3 regions of the Vallitalea sediminicola genome follow, and region 1 is predicted to be linked to each of the others. Evidence: riboswitches for the same ligand, from Rfam matches in the RefSeq annotation. Region 1 holds a riboswitch; each other region holds the start of a gene.

Region 1 (7,722 bases):
GTTACTAAAACAATAATGGATAAAATTGTTAGGTTTTTATAGTTATGTGATTAACTAAATATCAAAAAAGGAAAGGGGGAGAAATTATAGAAATAATCAAATTAAAATTAAGTGCAACAATGTGTTATCTAATTCCCATTAAGAATAAGTATTTACTTATAGATACAGGCTATGAAAAAGACAAAGCATTGTTTTACAGAAGCTTATCAAATCTAAATATCAGCATCAATGATATTGCTTATGTCTTATTAACCCATCACCATGATGATCACGCAGGTCTATTAAATGAAATAAAGAATTGCAATAAATCTTGTCAAATTATTATGCATGAAAAATGTGTAGCTCTTGTTGCAAAGGGAAAAAACGATATGCCTTCTGGTTGCGGATATATTAACCGTAGAGTCAATATGACAATAAAAATGTTTAAGAAATTAAATAAAGAATGGGACTCTACTTTTCCAGCTTATAAAGTAGACAATAATGATATTATAATTAGTGAGGAAACAACATTAAGAGAAATTGGAATAGATGTTCCCGGAAAAATTATTTATACACCAGGGCACACAGTTGATTCAATTTCACTACTACTCAATGATGGGATTTGTATTGTAGGTGATGCTGCTGCAAATATGATGAATTTTATGGGAACAAGATATTGTGTTATTTTAATTACTGATTTGAAACAATACTATCAAAGCTGGGAGAAGCTTATTAAGGAAAATGTCAAGACGATATATCCTGCACATGGGGAAATTTTTGAAATAGAAAAACTTAAAAAGAATATTTACAAAAATAAGAAAGAAAATATGGTAAAAGCTACAGAGTAATATTTATAAATTTAAAAGGTGTTTTACAGTACATACTTGACTAAAAAAACATGTCTACATACGGTATCACAGTGTGAGAAAATGAAGAGATAGGATTTGAGTATATTAATCAGATGCCTATTTCTTTTTATGTTTTAAGAGAAGAATATTTTATATGATGATGCGGTTTGAGGGAGGTTAATTTTGAGATTAATTAAATATATTTTTGAAAATAAGATTTCATCTATTGTAATAGTAATTTTAAGTGTATTGTTAATAATATTTAGCTCAAAATATTATAAGTTGAAAAGTTATGTTGATTCTAATATTACAATTGAATCATGGGGGTTTGCAGTAGATAATTGTGGAATCATTGAGTTGTTAGAACAAGACAACATGCAAGAAGATAGGGACAAAAAAATATATAAGCTTGGTTTTGAAATGTATGATCATTACAACGAGTTATGTAGTGCATATAGAATATCAGGTGTATCGGGTAAGAAAAATACATTTGATAATAGATTAGTAGAAATACTTCAGGATGATTTAGAGGACTTTAATTATTCTGAAATTTTAAAGATACACAAAATGATAGAGGAAATATTGATAGAACATAAAGTATGCTACAAAGATTTAGAAAATTATATGAATACAAATGAAGTAGACTACAATAGATTACTTGTTAAGGAATGGAAGGAAATAATAATTAAGTTGAATTCATTAAGACTCTAAAGATGTTATCCTCATTCAAATATAAATAGTACTACAGACCCGAAAAGTCATAATGAGATAGAGCATTTTACATTGAAATGGAGTGGAAAGGAAAATTCATATACTATATAATGAATGATATTAATTTATTTAAGAAAGGGAAAAATATGGCAGGGATAGAACAAATGAATGCAGGTGCATCCGTATCAATTATAGAAAATGAGGTGTCTAGAGTTAGTATTATAAGAAATGAGACTGGTGAAGGAGTAATGACATCTTATGAAATATTGGATGGTATCTACCTGATTTTAAGTGACATTCATATGAGTAGTTTAGAGAGTGAATTGGAGCATAATGCAGATGTATTCTGTCTGGATTACTGTTATGAAGGTAGACTTGAAGTACCACTGGAAAAAGGAAAGATATATTATCAAAAACCAGGTGATATGATTATGGATAGTCGTGAAAATCCCATACGTAAGTATATTTTTCCATTGAATCATTTTTATGATATAACTCTATGCTTTTTCTTGCCTAGTGCTCAAGAATCGATTACCCAGAATTTTTTGGATTTTCCTGTGGATCTGGAACAGATGCGTAGAAAGTTTACTGCTCATTCATCACCTTATTTCGTTAGAAATCACCCTGTGGTGAACCAAATTTTTTCTAATATCAGACATTCTAAGAATCACCATAAAAATACATATATCATATTGAAAATTATGGAACTTTTATTATTACTGGATTCTTCGGATATCCATGCAGTTAATGAGGTGGATGAATGTTTTTATAAACTCCATATTGAGAAAGTGAAACTGATCCATCATACCATAACCGGCGACTTGGAGCACCGTTTTACCCTTAAGGAGCTATCAGATAAATACAAGATTCCCCAAACAGCTATGACCAACTGCTTTAAGGGGATGTACGGTAAACCCCTTAATACATATATGCGTGAATACAGAATGAACTATGCAGCCAAAAAGTTAATGCTCAGTGACTTTTCCATCGCTGACATAGGATTGATGGTTGGTTATACTAATCCCAGTAAGTTCTCCAGTGCATTTAAAGAGGTCATAGGAAAATTACCAAAAGAATACAGGAAAACCAGAATAGATGTTTCGGATAAAGGATGATGAAAAGTGCATATGACTTTAATTAAAATAAAAGAATAGAAAAGGAGTTAAAAATGAAGTTAGGACATGTTATATATAAAGTAAATGACTTGGAGGAGGCTGTAAAAGAATATACTAATAAAGGTTTTACAGTTGAATATGGCAAGAATAAAAATTCTTGTAATGCCTTAATATATTTTGCGGAAGGACCATATCTTGAATTATTACATAATACAGGTGTACCTTCCTTTGCAAAGAAAATATTTAAGTTCATTGGTAAAAAAGCTTTTGTACATAGACTTAATACCTGGGATGATTCCAGTGAAGGATTGATTGGAGTTGCCATAGAAAATGATAGGTTTGATGTGGATATTGAGCAACAAATCCTTGATAAAGCAAATCTAAAATATTTGAAGGCAAAATCAGGGAGGACAGACGCTAAGAATAGAAAATTGCGGTTTAAAGGTATCTTTCCTAATGATCTGGAAATTCCAGTTTTGGCAACCAAGTTTAACATCAATGTAAGACCTCCAAAGGATTACGTGCATCCAAATGGAGTGAAACGGATAAAAAGTGTTTCTTTCGGGACTAAAGAGGAGTTTTTCCCTGTTATTAAACAGTTATGTGACGATGAAAGACTTAAGTTGTTTGTAGGCGTAGGAGTTAAAGATTTAGAATACGAGTATATGAAATTAAATTAGTACTTAACTAAAAAAATATGTCTACACACGGTACCTCAGTGTGAGAAAACAAAGAGATAGGATTTGATTATATCAATCAGATGCCTATTTTTTGTGTTTTACGAGATGATTCAGTACGTTTATTTTTATTATCAAATGCTAAAATATATATTTTAATTTTAAAAATTATTAAATATTTAAAATATGTATATTGAAATTATTATATTAAAGTTGGTGCTATGTTTAACATTAAAATGTACAATAATAATAGCGCTTAAATTAAAAATATTAAGAATAATATATATTTGCTATAAATCTACAAATTATTTAAATAATTTATTGTATAATGTATTAATGAAAGGAGTGATAAAATATAAATATCTAAATTGACATTTAGAGATACAGTTAATTTACAAGAATCAACATAAATATAACATATATAGCAAATTAAAATGTAACTGGCAACAATAGGTTATGTTATAAAGTAATAAATAGAATAGGGAGGAAAAAATAAATGAAAAAAATATTAAGTTTATTATTAGTAGCATGTTTATTTATATCCACTACAATAGTTAGTAATGCAAGTGATTTGGGAGTATATCTTTTAACTAAGGAGTGCCCTCAGAGTATACATAATTATGTAAATAATAATATTGACAATTTTCTAAACTCAAAACACAATGAGGGTGAAATTAGTTTAGAAGATATTACAATAGGACAGGTATTTAGTATAGAAAAAGAAAAAGAATCCGATCTTGATGTGTTTTATTTCCCTGTATTTCAAAAAGGACAACTTAAATATACATTTAGGGTATATAAGGTAGATGGAAATATTACAGGCATATTATCTCCTTACTTAGTAAATGAGCTTTTAAGTGTTAGTGGAAAAACAACAACAAATAGTCCAGCAAGATTAGCTATGAATAATGGAAATGTAGTAACCGTAATTAAGGATAAGGTTACTACAATTAAAAAAGATCCTCTAGGTAGAAGTGCTAGTAATTACTCAATAAATAATAAGGATCATAATAATATTACAATAAACATAAATGAAAAAAATAATAAAAATATTATTAAAGGTCTGCATAGTTCAAGAAGACGATTATTTTCTATAGACAGTGTATCATCAAATAATTTATCCCTTGATTTAGCCGAGGTTCAAGGGCGACAATCATGGTGTTCCGCCTTTGCTGGAGCTGCTATAATTAGATATAAAACTAATACTAATGTATACGCAAAAGATATAATGACATATTATCATCCAAATAGCGAAAAATTAGAAGATGAGTATATTACTAATTATCAACTTATTAGGTATGCACAGAGGAAAGGTCTTTATCCAAGAAGGAGATCATATACACTATCACTTAGTTCAGTAGTTTCACAAATAGACAATTCTCAGCCAATGTATATAGGATGCGAAGGCAGAGGGGATTACGAAGGAGCTAGACATGCATTAGTGCTTAGAGGTTATGATAAAGTTAACAATACGTATTCAATATGGAATCCTTGGTATAAATACTATGAAACAATGCCAATGGATACTCAAGTATATACAGTAGACCCTTCAGCAAGTTTTAAGTGGGATACCACAATATATGATTGGAGTAAATTATAAAAGCTGTTAAAAAGCCATATGTAATGTATGATAGTAACCTATATGGAATATCTTCAGAATTACCCAAATCATACCCATATAGTAATATGGTTAAATCAATAACATATGTAGGTACAATTATTAAAATAATTAATAGCTGTAAAATGCCAACAGAAGAGTTTCAAACAAATAAAGATGGATATAAGAATACAAAAGTTTATGTAGATGAAGATAAGAGTAGAATCTATCTTAGATTTAACGAAGGTCTTGAAAATGATGAACTGATAAGATTCGAAAAAGATAAAAAAGCAATATAGAATAGATAATTAAATTTTTATATCTAAATAACAGTCCCAACCCCAAATATAGTGAATCACTTATGTTTTTTAAGACAATGGTGGTTCACTTATTATTTGTATCTATCATCCATAAAATCATGGATTCTACAAATTTCTACAAAATAACAGGCTAAATTCTTAATAACTATTGTGTTCTTTGATTTTTGCAGGTATAATGTTAGTGATATACAAATAAGGAAATTACAATTGAATATATAGTATATTAAGGTGCCTTAGCAATAAGGAGAATAGGAAAGTCAGTTAAAGGCTGACGCGGACCCACCACTGTAAGTAGTGATGATATTTATATTATATACTACGAGTCAGGAGACCTGCCTTAATAGGTATTAGATTAGTCGAAAGGGGATTAAAATTCGTACTTATCATTTTAGTTGCTTTTATAAATGGGTTAAAGGCCTCTTAACGTTTGTTAGGGGCTTTTTTTATTTAAGAATTAAATTGTTTGTTATCCTCTTTTAGTAGATTGTTTTAATATGGAGTTACAATATTTAAATAAGGAGTCCATATAAAATATAAAAAATAAGGAAGAGGAGAAAACAATGAAAAAAAGAGCAGTATTAGTAACTTTTTTGGTTCTCATTATAATGATTACAGGATGTAAGAGTAATCAAGACATAAAAGGAGATCAAAATCTACAAGAAGAACAAAAAGCAGGAGCAGCAAATGTAGATAATGGTACGGCTAAAGATAACACAGATTCAGTGAAGCTGGTGGATGAAGAAGTGTTAGTTGACCAATCCAAAGAGATTGTACTAGCAGGAACGAGGAATATTGCACCGGGAGAAAAAGATGCCTATTACTGTAGTTCTGCATTGATGGTATGGGAACCGCTTATTACAAAAGGTTCAGATTATGGTCCTAAGCCAAAACTTGCAGCGAGTTATTCTGCAAACGAAGATTATACTGTATGGACATTCAAGTTAAGAGAAGGTGTTTCGTTCCATGATGGAGAAGTATTTAATGCAGATGCTGTTATTGCGAATTTCAACCGAATGAAACTAGGGAAAAAGTCTTCAAGTTTTTATGGAATGGATGTTAACAGAACATATCCTGGGTTACTTGAAGTGAATAAAAAAGATGATTATACCATAGAGTTAGTTTTTGAAAATCCTTTGCCAACATTGGATTATTCAATGACTGATTTTGGTAGTGCTATGTTTAGTCCTAATAATTTTGATGAGGAAGGTAATTTCAATGGTTTCCCTATGGGAACTGGTCCTTTCAAATTAACTGAAAATGTTCTTGATGAATATTGTGTAATTGAGAAAAATAATGATTATTATGGTGAAAAAGCATTAGCAAAAAGAATTAAAATAAAAGTAATCCCATCACCAGATACACGATTTGCAGCATTAAAAGCAGAAGAGGTAATGGGTGTTATTGATCTTGGGGCTATTCAGCCTGTAATGGCTATGGAACTAATTAAAGACAATCGATTTGGCATATCACACACACCAAGTACAATTACTCACTATATACTTTTGAACGGTAACAAAGAGCCTTTTAATGATCTAAGATTGAGACAGGCAGTCAGTTTATTAATTGATAGACAATTGATTATTGATAGTTTTTATGCAGGTTTAGGTGAACCTACAGTAAATGTACTTAATGCATGTACTCCTTTCTATAAAGAATTTGAAATTGAACAGGATGTTAAAAAAGCAAAAGAATTGGCAAAAGAAATTCTCGGTGATGAAAGAGTAAAAGTTTCTTTCGTGTTAAGACAAGGAGAGCTAGATAGATATCCAAACAAAGAAGAAGCCCAGTTATTGCAGGCTCAACTTAGTGAACTGGGAATAGATGCTGAGATTACAATTCTTGAAAGTTCAGCATGGAATGATGTGGTAAAAGCAGGTGATTTTGATATTAGTTTGAAGATAAAAGGATTATCCAGTGCTGAGCCAAACACTCTGTTTAAAACTATGATGAAAACTGAAAATGGTTTGAACAAAAGATGGAATTTTGGTTATTCCAATAAAGAAGTAGATACATTAATTACTGACGTTGAAAATGAAATAGATATGGATAAGCGTAAAGAAATATATAATAAGATTCAAGCATATTCCGTTAATGAATTTCCAGCTGTTCCATATTTTAATGATGTAAACTTAATTGCTTATAATAAAAAGATTGAAGGTTATGAAGCTATGTATTACGGCGTGTCTCTTGAAAAGACGAAATGGGCTGACTAATGGGTGGTTATATATTAAAAAAAATGCTAAATGTGATTCCTGTACTTATAGGTATCACATTGGCAGCTTTTCTACTAGGTGTATTATCTCCAGGAGATCCTGCCTATATTGCTCTAACAAGAGATGGTATAACAGAACCTAGTGATGAGGAAATAGTAGAAAAACAACATGAACTTGGTTTGGATCTACCTGTACACATACAATATTTTAATTGGATAAAAAAAGTGATTAAACTTGATTTTGGAGAAAGTATATATACAGA
Region 2 (7,722 bases), on a different contig from region 1:
GAATGGGCAATCATTATAATCATCCATTAATATTCTAACATCAAGGTTAAAAACATCATGTAAGATTTCCTTAGTAATTATACTCTTAGGATCACCTTGCTTATATATGTCTCCATCCTTGATGACAATTATTTTATCAGAATATCTAGCAGCTTGATTCAGGTCATGTAGAACCATGACAATAGTTAACTTCATTGTATGATTAAGCTTTCTAACCAATTCCAATACTTCAAATTGATGACTGATATCAAGATATGTTGTGGGTTCATCCAATAGAAGAATATTGGGTTTTTGACATAGTGCCATAGCAATCCATGCCCTTTGACGTTCTCCACCAGATAGAGTGGTAACTTGTCTATCTTTTAGATGTTCCATTTTAGTCAGCTCTATTGCCCAGTTAATAATATCAATGTCTTCTTTATGAAGTTTGGCAGTCCAATCAAGATGTGGATATCTTCCATAACTAACTAGGTCAAAGACTGTAAAATCATCAGGTGCAGTAGGAGATTGAGGTAATATGGACATTTCTTTTGCTAATAACTTAGTATCCATCTGAAAAATTGAATTCCCATTAAGGTATACATCACCATATTTAGGTTTTAGATTTCTTGATAATGCTTTTAATAGGGTTGATTTGCCGCAACCATTTGTACCTATCAAGGTATTTATGGAACCTTTTTTTATGTTCAAGGAAAGGTTATCGATTATATTGTTTTTGCCATAATTAATTGTCACTGAATTAGTTCTTAACACGATTTTTCAAGCCGCCTCTCAATAGGAATATAAAAAATGGTGCGCCAAGCATTGACATAACAATACCTACAGGTATTTCTACAGGGTCCATAACTATTCTTGCGATTGTATCACAAAACATCATCAAAGATGCTCCCAGTAAAGCACTTGCAGGAAATAGATATCTATAGTCAGAACCGATTATAAGTCTTGTTATATGAGGTACAATCAATCCAACAAATCCTAACAATCCAACATTACTTGCTGAGCTGGCTGCTAGTAGTGAAGCTAAAGCAATAAAAATTTTTCTTACTCTCTCAATTTTCAGTCCTAGTCCTGTGGCTATTTCGTCACCAAGCATTAATATATTCAATTTCTTAGATAATAAGAAAGCTACAATTAATCCAAATAGTGCATAAGGCCATAATGCATAGAAATCTTTCCAAGTCTTAGCGGCTAAACTACCTACCATAAAACCTAATGCATTTTGCACTCTGTCAGGATAGAAGATTAGGATTGTATTAATCCAAGCTCCTAAAAATGATGATACAGCAATACCTGCTAATATCATTCTAAGTGGCTTAATACCATTCTTCCAAGAAAGTATGTATATTAACATAGTAGTAAATAATGCAAAAGCAAAAGCAATTGGTGTAACAAGATAATCATAATCAGGAAAGACAACTAGGATGAAAACAGCACCTAATCCCGCTCCAGAAGAAACACCAATAGTATTAGGTGAAGCTAGGGGGTTTCTCATTACCCCCTGTAACATGCCTCCAGCCAAAGACAAACATATACCAACAGTTCCAGCTACAAGTGACCTTGGAACTCTTACTTTCCATATAATATTTCTATTGACTCCTGTTTCATCAATAAATATAGCTTTTAATATTTCTGGAACTGATATCTTAAAAGCACCTAAACTAATACTAAAAAGAAATGATATGAAAGTAACAATTAGCAAAATGATTAGTATGGTAATCTTATAAGAATGTCTGTTTTTTAATTCGTTCATTATTTAAATACCTGAGGATATAATATTTTAGCTAAATATTCAAATGCTTCAGGATATTTTGCATTTGGTTTGTAATGGAATAATTCTGGTGGAAGATAATGTACATTACCTTCTTTTATTGCTGTAAGTGTAGCCCATGCTTCATTTGATTCTAAGTCATCTTTTATACGAGTCTTAACTTTTTCAAGATCCCCCATAGGAACAACTAATATTACATCAGGGTCTTTTTCAAGGATTTTTTCCAAACTAAAATCTACTTTTGAACTATTTTCAACTGGTGAATCAGTAATAATATTGTTAGCTCCAAGCATTTCTAACATATTTCCTACTAGACCTGTAGAAAGTTCTGCTTTTACATATTTTGAAGAACCAAATAAAATAAATACATTAGGCTGTTCTTCTTTTTTTGCTTTTTCACAGATTTTATTTACATTTTCCTGTAGAGCTTTTACTTCTGAATCATAAATATCATCTCTACCAGTAATCTTTGTAAATAATCTTAATGTATCATTAAATCTACTGTAAGGATTATTACTAACATCAACATATGCATATTCTATGTTATTGCTTTTTAGTATATCTTCCATTTCTACGTGTTGGCTTCTAGTTGAGCTTAAGATAACTAAGTCAGGTTCTAGAGATAATATTTTTTCAACACTAGGTGCGTTTACTTTTCCCACTTGTTCAATATCCTTAGCAGCTTCTGGAACATTAGTTTTACCACTTACTCTAGCAATGGCTTCTCCACCTGCTAGATACCAGATATCTAGAATAGAATTCATAAGAACAACAACTTTTTTTGGATTCTTAGTAATTGTTTGTTCATCACCTAATGGGTTCAAATATGTAATAGTTGTATCAGTATCTTCGACTATGAATTCGGGTAATGCCTGTGAATCTTCAGTTGCAGAATCTTTTTCTGAATCATCACTAGATGTAGCTGTATCTTTTTCAACATCTTTATCTTCATCAGTAGTTTTCTCAGTGTTATCTGGAGTAACAGTAGTTTTTGATGAATCCTGCTGTTTAGAACATCCACTAAATGAAGTAACGGTCAAAATAAAGATTAATAAAATGGCGATACGTTTCATGTTTTTCATTATTAAAGTCCTCCTAGAAATTCTTTTATTAAGGTATCATTGAATTTTAATCTAATAGTCTTTTAAGGAGTGATATAAATAAAAAAACCTACAACTAATCGTTGTAAGTTATATTAACAAATTAAATAAGTTTATCATATGTAAAATTATTAATTAATTAATGTAATCGTATCTTCTCACCCGAAGTTAGTTACATGGATTATTAAAGGCAGGTTTCCTGACTCGTAGTTCAATTTACTCTCTTAATCTTCCCAGTTTCCCAGTGATATATCTAAGATTTCATCCCTACTTACAGTAGCGGGGGCTGTAGAGGATTCACACCTCATTCCCTATTATCTTATAATGGTAAATTTTGTTGGTTTAACATTATAAAAGCACCTTCAAAGAACTATTAAATTTTAAAGAAATAGTATCATAGTTTTATGGTAATGTCAATGTGATATGGATAGCATTACATTATTAATGTTTCATTGACATAGGGCTTTATATGATTTATTATAAGATTAAATTAATTAACGATTAAATAGAAATATATATGTTTGAGGATAATTCTTATTAATTCTCAAAGGGAATCAGGTTAGAATCCTGAACGGTCACGCCACTGTGTAAATAATTTCCTTTTATATTAAGGAAGTTATTATAGTCAGAGTACCTATTTTAATCCTAATACACTTACGTATTATTTTGCGTAAAAACTTTGCGAGGGACAGAGGGTGTAACTATTTATTATTCATTAATAAATAATGTATATCATACTCTTATCTCGTTGTAGGTAAGAGTTTTTTATTATATATAAGGAGGCAGTTATTATGGAAAAGAAAAAAGCGATATTAGTTGTAAGTTTTGGAAGTAGTTATGAAAGTGCAAGAAGAGAACAGATAGAACCTATAGAAAAATTGATAGAGACTACATACACTGATTATAAGGTAGTACGTGCATTTACATCTAACATAATAATAAGAAAGTTAAAAGAAAAAAATATATTAATAGATACACCAAAGGAAGCATTAAAACGATTGATTGAAGAAGGTTTTGAACACATCATTGTACAACCAACCCATATAATACCAGGTTTTGAGTATGATAAGATAAAAACAATAGTTAATATAATGAATCATAATAAAAATGTACATATTACTCTTTCATGCCCTTTGCTATATCATAAAAATGATTATAAAGAAGTTATAGAAGCATTGAAAACTTATATCCCTAGTGTAGATACTAATGAAGCTGTTGTATTGCTAGGGCATGGTACTGAACATTATGCTAATACAAGCTATTATTATTTACAATATCTTCTAGAAAATGAACAGTTACCAATATTGATAGGAACTATAGAAGATGGAATTGAATCAATTATCAAGAGATTGAAAAAAGGAAAATACAGTAAAGCAGTTCTTATGCCATTTTTGGTAGTTGCAGGAGATCATGCCCACAATGATATGGCAGGAGACGAAGAAGATTCATGGAAAAATGTACTAATTGCTAATGATATAGAAGTTAGAACAATAACTAAAGGATTAGGTGGTAACCAAGCAATTAGAAAAATTTATCTTAATCACCTAAAGGAAGCAGTGAATAATCAATGATGACGGAAAAACCTAGATTAATTATATCAGCTCCAAATAGCGGAACGGGTAAAACGACTCTTACAATAGCGTTAATGGCCGCATTATGTAAAAGAGGATTAAAAGTACAACCATATAAAGTAGGACCTGATTACATAGACACGGGATTCCATGAAAGTGTAACTGGTAGACCCAGTATTAACATAGATGGATGGCTTTTGAAAGACCAGATGAACAGATATCTATTTGATAAATATAATCAAGATGCAGACATAAGTATCATTGAAGGTGTCATGGGATTATATGATGGTTATGGCAGTGAGCCTATGATTGGTAGTACAGCGCATATATCCAAGATACTGAAATCCCCTGTTATATTGGTGATGAATGTAAAGGGAATGTCAACCAGTGCTGCGGCAATAGTTCATGGAATGAAAACTTTTAGAGATATCTCGATAAAAGGCGTAATAATTAATCTTCCCATGTCAGAAAGACATTATGAAATATTAAAAGAAACTATTGAAATCAATACGGATGTTCCAGTAATAGGATATCTACCAAAACTAGATGAAGTGAAACTGGAAAGCAGACATCTAGGACTTATTCAAAGTAGTGAAATAAGGGATATGAATGCAAAGATTCATAAACTCGCAGATACTATCACTGATACTGTAGATATTGATAAGTTGATTGAGATAGCTGGGAATGCAGAACCATTAGAAGAGCCTGATAGAGTTAAAACCAATAATCAATTTGATGTACATATTGCTGTAGCAAAAGATAAAGCATTCTCATTTCATTACAATGAAAATATAGAAATATTAATAGAATTAGGAGCTCATATTCATTACTTTAGTCCTCTACGAGATAAATCATTACCTGATAAATGTGATGGGATATATCTAGCAGGTGGTTACCCTGAAGTATTTGCCAAGGAACTGTCAAATAATACTAGTCTGATGGAAGATATTAGGAAAAAAGCCGATGAAGATATTCCTATATATGCAGAGTGCGGAGGGTATATGTATCTTCATGAGACTATTACCAATCTGGAAAATGAAACATATGAAATGGTTGGAATATATAAGGGTGGAGCATATATGAAAAAAAGACTCCAGAATTTTGGGTATGTTTCGGTAAAAGCAGATAAGGATACTCCTATATTCAATGAGAATACAGTATTCAGAGCACATGAATTTCACAGGTCAATAGTAGATAGAACTAAGGAACCTACATATATAACAGGATCAAAAAGAGATAAAACATGGCAGTGTGGGAAGTTATATAAAAACGTATATGGGATGTATCCACATATCTATTTCCCAGCTGAACTTAATATACCAGAAAAATTTCTTAAGACAGCGTTAACAATAAAAGACAAAAGGAGATAAGTAATGCATGATTTCATAGCTAATCCAAGAAAAATAGAAGAAGAAAGTTTTAGGATCATATATGAGAGTATGAAAAATACAGATCTTGCACCATTAAGATTGAGTATTATGCAAAGAGTTATTCATACTACTACAGATTTCATTTATGAAGATATATTATTATTCAAAGAACAAGTAGAAAATATTATATTAGACGCTTTTGAAAAAGGGTGTACAATCATTACTGATACACAGATGATAAAAGCGGGTATCAGCAAAAAGCTTACAGAGCAATTAGGTATAAAAATAGAATGTCTAGTAGGTTCAGAAGAAGCTTATAAGATTTCAAAAGAACAAGGTATCACACGGTCAATGGCAGCAGTTGACTTAGCGCTTAAGATACCAGGAGATAAAGTATTTGCTGTAGGTAATGCTCCAACTGCATTATTTCGTCTTATAGATCAAAATAATAAAAATAAAGTTGATACGGTAAAAGCAGTAATTGGTGTGCCGGTAGGATTTGTTGGAGCAGCCGAATCTAAAGATGCTCTATGGGATGAAGATATTCCATCTATAATAACAAAAGGAAGAAAAGGTGGAAGTACTATTGTAGTAGCAATAATTAACGCTGTATTAAGAGAAGCGGTGAAAAAAGTTGTCAAACAGTAGATATGTTTACAAAGGGTGCAAAAAATTAAGGACAGGCTATACAACAGGTTCTTGTGCTGCAGCTGCAACGAAAGCGGCTGCTTATATGCTTAAAAATCAAACTTTCGTAAAATCAGTTAAGATTGATACACCAAAAGGATGGGAATTAAATCTTGATGTACATAGATGCGAATATGATGATAAAAAAGCATCATGCTGTATAATAAAAGATTCTGGTGATGATCCAGACATCACTAATGGTGTTGAAGTATTCGCAGAAGTAATTTTAAGGGAAGATGATAAGATCAATATAACTGGAGGTAAGGGAGTCGGCAGAGTTACCAAAGAAGGTTTACAGATACCAGTTAATCACTATGCAATTAATCCTACACCTCTTAGAATGATAAGAGAATCAATAGGTTCTATTTTTGAAGAAAATATTGGAGTTGATGTTATTATCAGTATTCCTAAGGGAGAAGAATTAGCTAAGAAAACATTCAATCCCAAATTAGGAATTATTGGAGGCTTATCTGTACTTGGAACAACAGGTATAGTAGAACCTATGTCAGAAGATGCTTTAAAAGAGACCATAGCCCTTGAATTGAAGATAGCTCACAAGAAAAACAATAAATATGTAATATTAGTTCCAGGTAATATTGGAGAGAAACTATTTATCAAGTACTCAGGTATAAAAAACATCTCTATCGTCAAGATGAGTAATTATCTAGGTTTTGCACTAGAGAAATGTGCACAGCTAGGTTTTGGAAAAATATTAATTGCAGGTCATATTGGAAAATTAATTAAACCAGCTGGGGGTATATATTATACTCACAATAGAGTCAGTTCTACAAGATTGGAAATATTGGCTGCCTACTTAGGTATTATGGGGATGAAGCAAGAAGGTCTAATAAGTATAATGAATTGTACAACTACTGATGAAGCGGCTAAGATTATTAAGAAGACAGGTATGGAAGAAGTTTTTACAGTATTAGCTAACAAAGCAGCTACTAATTGTGAAGGGTATATTTATGATAATTTAGATATAGGTATACTATATTTTAACATGACGGAGCTATTAGCGATAAGTGATAAAGTTCAATCTATTATAGGAGAGATTAAGCATGAATAAAATAGATGTGGTTGGTATTGGTCCTGGGAATAGAGATTATATTCTTCCCATAGCTTATAGAAGCATTGAACAATGTGATGTAATAGTTGGAGGAAAGAGAAATCTAGAGATTTTTGCTTCCTATAATAAAGAAGTATATACATATAATTCTAATCTT
Region 3 (7,722 bases), on a different contig from region 1:
TCACTCCTCACTATAATCAATTCAATATCTTGAACTCTTCCTACAAAAACAAAATAAACTCTATCCTAGATATAATATATATTTTACCTCACATCTAATCTCATTTTCCATATACCACTACCCAGTAGGTAAATATGTATACAAATAAAGCGACTTACAAATATTTGACAAGAAAATCTTAGGCACGAGGAAAAAATAAACTAGTCAATTTGCGAAGTAATTTTGATTAGTTTCTAGGCAGCTGATTAGTTTCATACTATATGTATGCAAGTAATCGGATAACGACAAAAATAATTAAAAGGACGAGTAAGGTGACTAGTTTATTTTTTTCTCGTGCCTTAATGAGTGGAAAGAAATATTACGTTAAGAACCTTAACTGTTTGACGAAGGAGTTGTTAAGGTTTAGTAATATTTCTTGGAACGAATTTAGTTTTTCTTCAAATATTTGTTAAAGCTGTTTTGTATACATATTTAACCTACGTAAGTCTACCACTAAAATAAATATTTTAATCTTCTTACAAGCTTTTCATTATCCTCATGCCTCTTAACAGCAATCCTAACAAACCCATCATTCAACGATTCAAAATCATCACAAACCCTAACATACATATTATCTTCCAATAATTTTAAATTCAACATATTTCCTGAGAAATAATTTAATCTACAAAGGAAAAAGTTAGAGTAACTTTTATATACCTTAATATTTTTAACATCACTCAAAGCTTCATACATATATTTTCTTTCTTCCTCAATCCACTTACCTACTTTTTTCTGAAAATCTTTATCTGCAATAACCTTTGGCACAATATTAATAGCAAAAGTATTCATAGTCCAAGGTTCCTTATATTCTTCCATCTTTTCTATAACCCTATCATTAGTCACTGCATAACCTATTCTTAATCCAGGAACAGCATAATACTTAGTCATCGACCTAAGAGAAAATATATCTTCATAACCTAGTCGACCACCAACAGGCTCATTACCAGTAAATTCAACAAAAGACTCGTCTATAAATAAAAAACTATTTTGCTTCTTAATAATATCCATCATTTCACTTATTACATCAAATCCAAGATATTTTCCTGTAGGATTGTTAGGATTACATAAAACTACAACATCAGGTTGAAATAATTTCATTTTTGTAGAAAAAGTATCCAAATCAAATTTGAAATCATCTTTGCTATCTAATATATAATCATCTATTTCACTACCAACCAATGAAAAAGCCCTTCTGTATTCATTAAAAGTTGGTTGGATGATTAATACTTTTTTTGGTTTTACAGCTCTGGCAAATAGATAAATAAGTTCACTTGCTCCATTTCCCATTATTATTTTATTAGAATCTACATTTATATGTTTTGCTATAGCTTCTTTTGCTTTATTCCCCCCAATATCAGGGTACTTACAGATATTATCTATACTAGATATTATGGTTTCTCTAATATCCTCAGGTAAACCTAATGGATTAATATTAACACTATAATCAACAACTCCTGATTTCCCATAATATCCGCCATGCTTATTCATAAAGTTCATTCCTTCCTAAGTCAAACAATCATTAATGTTAGTATCAATGATATTAAGCAAATAATTCCAACTGTAATAATCTCCGATACATACATAATCTTAGTAGATTTTTTTATATGGTCTCCACTTAATTCTTCTAGAGTATCGCCTATAGTTGGTTTTACAACAACCTCATTAAAATATGTATTAGTCCCACCTATTTGAATATTTAATAGACCTGCCACCACCGATTCAGGATAACCACAATTAGGACTTTTATGATTTCTGTTATCCCTTTTTAATATTTTCCACCCTTTACTGAAGTTATAGCCAAGTATACCTCCAGCTAACAGCATAAATAGACTACCAATCCTAGCTGGAATATAGTTAAATATATCATCTGTTTTAGCAGAAGCAAATCCTATATCTTTGTAATGAGAATGGAGATATCCTACCATTGAATCAAGGGTATTTACTGCTTTATACATAAAAACGAATTGCACAGGCATATTGAAAATAAATCCAATACCAATAAACATAAGAGGGGCAAGTATTCCATCTATAGTATTTTCTGCTGTTGTTTCAATAGCTCCTCTAATAATTTCTTCTTCGGTTAGATGATTGGTATCTCTTCCAACCAAGTATGATAATTGTTTTCTGGACAAGTCTAAATCATCTTCATCTATGGCTTTCCAAACTTTTAATACTTCATCCTTCAAACATTTAGCTGCTAATGATGTATAGAGGAGATAAGTTGTAACAACATCTCTAACATAAGGATGTATTTTCCCACAAGCAAATAATAAAAGAGTTATTACAATTACAGTTATTCCTACTGTTGCAAAAAGCAAGATGAAGCCACCTGCTTTTAGAGGTATTTTACTTTTTCTTATGCTTTTTTCTAATTTACTTATTAATTTTCCTATGTATATGATAGGATGTGGCACATTCAATGGATCACCAAATATCCAGTCAAGTATTACTGCTATACATATTATTATAATAACTTTCAATGATAACACCTCTTAGATGTGGATTTTTTATGGAATTGTTGAAAGGGGTCAGGGCAAAGTATTAGAATCACTTGCCTTACCCTGAGAAGCGGTCGGTCTGCGTGATTCTAATACTTTACTCTTCTACCCGTGTGGTAGTAGCAATTGATTGTCTCTATAAATCAACTATTGTAAATTATGTCTTTAATTTTTTCTAGGTCAATATGTTGACGTACTAGTTTTGCTAGTTTGTCGTATTCCATGTCTTTTAATTTTGCGTAGTCTATGTTGTTATTGCAATTTAATCCTTTTTTGTTTCTTATTTGGTCTAGTATTTTTTTACGCAATTCATCGTTATCGAATATTCCATGTAGATACGTTCCAAACACGTTTTTCTTAGAATTGATTGCTCCGTCTAGTCGTCCATCTGTTAGTTTAACAAGTGGTAGAGTTTCTCCCATTAGATGGGTTTTACCCATGTGGATTTCGTATCCGTTTACTTTTAGGTTACAGGAGTTTTTTGCGAAGGGGATTTCTAGCATTATGTTTCCTGTTATTTGGGTTGTTTGTTTTATTTCTTCCATTTCTGTTTTTATTTCTAATAGACCTAGACCGTTAATACTGTTCATGACAGTTTCTACGCCTTTTTCATCGGTTATGGTTTCTCCGAGCATTTGATAGCCTCCGCATATACCAATTATGGGTATATCATTTCTATGAGCTCTGTAGATACCTGCTTTTAGTGAGGAATTATGTATGTATTCCATGTCTTTAAGGGTATTTTTGCTGCCTGGTATGATTAATAGGTCGACACCTTCAAAGTCTTCGTTTTCTTTTATATATCTAACGGATACACCATCTTCTAATTCAAATACTGTGAAATCAGTAAAATTAGACATATATGGTAATCGAAGGACACCAATTATAATATCTCCCTCTGTTTTTCTATCAAATCTTTCTGTAACGCTATCTTCATCGTCTATTTTTAATGGTTTGAAGGGAATAACTCCTAGACATGGTATTTGTAGTTTTTTATAGAACATGTCTATACCTGGTTGAAGAATCTTTTCGTCCCCTCTGAATTTGTTGATAACATATCCTTTGATTCTTTTTCTTTCTTCTGGTTCAAGAAGCATAACTGTTCCATAGATTGAGGCAAAAACTCCTCCTTTATCAATATCACCAATAAGTACTACAGGTGCATCTACCATCTCAGCCATACCCATGTTAACAATATCGTTCTCTCTAAGATTAATTTCTGCTGGACTTCCTGCTCCTTCTAATACAATAACATCATATTTAGATTGTAACTTGTTGTAAGCCTCTACTATATGATCTTTTAATCCGGCTTTTGTACCAAAATAATCTTTTGCACACATATTCTTGAATATTTTACCATTCAATATTACCTGACTTCCAACATCACTAGTCGGTTTTAGAAGAATTGGATTCATTTCAACAGTAGATTTTATACGAGCAGCTTCAGCTTGTACAACTTGAGCTCTTCCCATCTCTTTTCCGTCTTCTGTCACAAAAGAATTAAGCGCCATATTCTGTGATTTAAATGGAGCTACACTAATTCCATCATCATTTAATATTCTGCATAAAGCAGCTGTAAGTATACTTTTACCAACGGTAGAAGCTGTTCCTTGAAACATTATATTATTCATTTTCTCACTCCATTTTTTATGCACGATGCATTTTTAATAGTTACTTTTAAACTATATTGAGTTATAGGTAATAAAAAACTTGCCATTCTTAATGAGGAATAATGTTTGCAGAAATGTGTATTAGAATTAATTTATATTATAGATATACATTAAAACAAACCCATATCTCCACACGCAATCTGGATTTAATATACTTAGTAATCTAAAAAAGTATCCTGACTTATACATGTAACCTAACGCAATGCCTTCCCAAAAACTAATTCAGTGGCTTTTATTGCATTAGTAGTAAATACAGTAGCGGTGGCTGTACTGGATTTTCACCAGTTTCCTTATAAATATAGATTATTTTACTCACTTTTATTAAATTATAAATAATAATAGTAAGCATATATTAAATTATATATATGAAATCATTATATTCTATAACAAATATAAAATCAATATCTTGACACAATTTAGTTTTTAGATTATACTTTAAATAAACATTTAGATATTTGTCTAATAATCTAATAACTATAAAAGGAGCGATATCATATGAAGAAATTTATTCTTTCATTAACAATAATTGCACTACTATTAGCTGGATGTAAAGCAACAGAAACAAAAGAAAATAAAGAGCCAGAAAATGTTACTAAAAATGAACAATCTGATATAAAAGATGATACGTCTGATACAGATCAATCAGATACTGATACATTGGTAGATGGTACTGAAGAGGAAATAGCTACCAGCATAAATAATGCTTTTATCGCTAAAGATTTTGAATTCATTAGTAATAACTTCAATTTTTCTTTACAACTAAAACAGATGATTAATGAAGAGATGTTAAAATCAACAGATAGTCAGATTAATGGTTTAGTAGGTAAATTCATTGAAACAATATCCACCAACACAACTAATACAGATACTCATACAATAGTTACCATAACAAATAAATACAGTAAAAGTAATATCAACTGTACTGTATCATTCAACAAAGATAAAGTTATAGAAGGTTTTTCTCTAACACCAGCTAAAGATGCAGCAGTTGAAGTAAGTATTCCTGAAAATGCAAAAGAAATACCTGTGGAATTCGGTCACGAAGAATATCGACTACCAGGAATATTAACTATTCCAAAAGACAAAGATGAATATCCTATTATCATTCTTGCACATGGTTCTGGTCCACAAGATAAAGATGAAACTGTAGGACCTAATAAGCCATTTAGAGATATTGCATACGGACTTGCAAGTAAAGGTATTGGAGTTCTTAGATATGATAAAAGAGTATTTGCTCACCGTAGTAAATGGATAGCAGAGCAAGAGGAATTGACTGTTTATGATGAAACCATAGACGATGTAGTATATGCTTACAATTATATCCTTGATAATAAAGACATTAATTCTACAGGTGTTTATGTACTTGGTCATAGTCTCAGCGGTTATTTGATGCCACGTATAGCTAATGAAATTCCTAATGCTAATGGCTATATTATTTTTGCTGGTCCTGCTAGACCGATGGAAGATCTATTGATATATCAAATACCTTATTTATCTAATCTAGATGGTAAGATTACTGATGAAGAACAAAAACAAATTGATTATTATAGGAGCGTCTATGATAAAGTAAAAACAATTGATGAATCCAGTAATTATACAACAGCAGATTTGGGTGGTCTCGGTAAAGATTATTACCTGGATCTAAAAGATTATAAACCAACTATTGCTGCAAAAGATATTACAAAACCAATGCTAATTTTACAAGGTAAAAGAGATTATCAAGTTACTGTAGAAGATTTCAATATGTGGAAAGAAAGCTTAGAATCAAAAGCTAATGTAACTTTCAAGTTATACGACGGACTTAATCATATATTCACTAAAGGCGAAGGCACTCCTAATCCTGATGAATATTTTATACCTTCTCAGGTAGATGAAAAAGTTATTGATGATATTTCAGAATGGATTTCTTCTAATTAATAAAGCAAGTTAGAAAGTCAGATAATACATTTCTAACGTCAATATAAAAGAAGATAGACTAGATTTAGCGGTGAGCGAAGCCATAAACGGCATAGCGCATACCCTTTAAACAGGACATTTAATGGTATGAATAGCTAAACCTAATCTATCTTCCAAAACTTGTAGCCATCTCAAAAAATGTATTATCTGATATTATCTTTTAACAATACTCTTCAATTCTTTTGCTTTCAAATCTTCTAATTTATAATACTCTCCATTTATTTCATCTGAAAGTTTTTTGCCTAATCCTAATTGGATAAAACCACTTTCCGTATCAACAACCATAGTTTGAAAGCCTTCATTTTTTATCATTTTAGCCATATGTAATGCATCATCTATAGGTTTACCTTTGTTTAATGATACATTGGCTTTACCATCTGTAACTAGTACTATCAAAGGTTCTGTATCTGGTTCCTTTATCTTATAAGATTTTAGTAACTCATACGTCAAATATAACCCAGAAGCTAAAGGGGTTTTCCCCCCTGTAGGTATATTCTTAAGCCTCTTCTCTGCCATATCTACACTTTTGGTTATAGGAAGTAAAACTTCAGCTTTATCTTTTCTAAAGGCAATCATACCTACTTTATCCCTCTTTTGATAAGCATCATTAAGCATTGAAATAATTGCTGATTTTACAGCCCTCATTCGTTGTTTTGTTCCCATAGAACCACTTGCATCAACTACAAATAATATTGTACTTCCGGTTCTTCTTTCTCTGATTTTCTCTCTGAAATCTGACTTTTCTATAGCAATAGCTACTTGGTCTCTACATCTTAATTTTTGATAGGGTAATGCAGCTCTGAATGTAGCATCAAATGCAATAGAACGAACTTTTCCTTTTGGAATAGAATACTTAATATATCTACCTCTTAGGGAATCATTTTTTACTTTAGTTCTTTTTCCTGTTCCTAGTATTTTTTTAGGATTATTATGAGAATTTACTTCCAAGGGAATAATTTTGTCATCATATAATGGTAATTCAATCTTTTCTTGGAAATGAGCTTTGTTGTTCACCTCATTATTGTTTTGATTGTTATTATCATTTTCACCACTATACTCATCAGCAGTTAACTCATTATCCCCTATATTATTGAGATCATTATTCCTTGTATCACTTTGGTTAATATAATCATCTTTAATACTATTGGATTTATCGTTTTTTTGTATCTCATTATCAGATGTACTATCACTATTATTATTTGTCTCTTTTTTATTATCATTGAAATTAGGTATTTCCCTTATTCTATGAGGCAAACTATAACTTGCTGCTTCTTCAATATCATCCTTAACAACTACTTTTCTCATATCAAGTGCAGCTATAGCTTTAGCCGTTTCTACTATGGATATCTCAGCTCTATGACCTGAACAATTTCCCGCTTTTGCTATCTCTGCCGCAAAATACAATTGTTCTTCATCTACTACAACTTTTTCAAGAATCTCTTTAGCATTAATAATCTTTTCTCTTATATTATTATTTTCCTTTTCCCACTTACCAGAAAATCTAATTGGGTCTAATTCATAATCTAATCTTCTTTTGATTATCTGCTTACGCTCCTGAA

Evidence for each region. A riboswitch is a leader RNA that binds a small molecule or an ion and turns the genes downstream of it on or off. The one in region 1 is predicted to bind cobalamin.
Region 2: it holds a riboswitch for cobalamin, as region 1 does, so the genes downstream of both, ACX6CF_RS00235 (ABC transporter substrate-binding protein) here and ACX6CF_RS09315 (ABC transporter substrate-binding protein) in region 1, are expected to answer to the same signal.
Region 3: it holds a riboswitch for cobalamin, as region 1 does, so the genes downstream of both, ACX6CF_RS13190 (cobyric acid synthase) here and ACX6CF_RS09315 (ABC transporter substrate-binding protein) in region 1, are expected to answer to the same signal.

Annotation. Positions count from the first base shown of each region.
Region 1 covers NZ_BTPT01000020.1:35,439-43,160, forward strand. Annotated here, with positions in the region: gene ACX6CF_RS09285 (MBL fold metallo-hydrolase) at 120-827, shown strand; gene ACX6CF_RS09290 (hypothetical protein) at 1,011-1,538, shown strand; gene ACX6CF_RS09295 (helix-turn-helix domain-containing protein) at 1,685-2,653, shown strand; gene ACX6CF_RS09300 (VOC family protein) at 2,707-3,333, shown strand; gene ACX6CF_RS09305 (C47 family peptidase) at 3,827-4,930, shown strand; gene ACX6CF_RS09310 (hypothetical protein) at 4,954-5,226, shown strand; cobalamin riboswitch at 5,457-5,601, shown strand; gene ACX6CF_RS09315 (ABC transporter substrate-binding protein) at 5,808-7,460, shown strand; gene ACX6CF_RS09320 (ABC transporter permease) at 7,460-7,722, shown strand, end outside.
Region 2 covers NZ_BTPT01000001.1:55,087-62,808, forward strand. Annotated here, with positions in the region: gene ACX6CF_RS00225 (ABC transporter ATP-binding protein) at 1-753, opposite strand, end outside; gene ACX6CF_RS00230 (FecCD family ABC transporter permease) at 740-1,750, opposite strand; gene ACX6CF_RS00235 (ABC transporter substrate-binding protein) at 1,750-2,850, opposite strand; cobalamin riboswitch at 3,041-3,247, opposite strand; cobalamin riboswitch at 3,377-3,524, shown strand; gene ACX6CF_RS00240 (sirohydrochlorin cobaltochelatase) at 3,660-4,439, shown strand; gene ACX6CF_RS00245 (cobyrinate a,c-diamide synthase) at 4,436-5,809, shown strand; gene ACX6CF_RS00250 (precorrin-8X methylmutase) at 5,813-6,457, shown strand; gene cbiD (cobalt-precorrin-5B (C(1))-methyltransferase CbiD) at 6,444-7,565, shown strand; gene cbiE (precorrin-6y C5,15-methyltransferase (decarboxylating) subunit CbiE) at 7,558-7,722, shown strand, end outside.
Region 3 covers NZ_BTPT01000029.1:2,434-10,155, forward strand. Annotated here, with positions in the region: gene ACX6CF_RS13180 (pyridoxal phosphate-dependent aminotransferase) at 493-1,527, opposite strand; gene cbiB (adenosylcobinamide-phosphate synthase CbiB) at 1,548-2,519, opposite strand; gene ACX6CF_RS13190 (cobyric acid synthase) at 2,681-4,168, opposite strand; cobalamin riboswitch at 4,357-4,533, opposite strand; gene ACX6CF_RS13195 (alpha/beta hydrolase) at 4,703-6,124, shown strand; gene ACX6CF_RS13200 (magnesium chelatase subunit D family protein) at 6,317-7,722, opposite strand, start outside.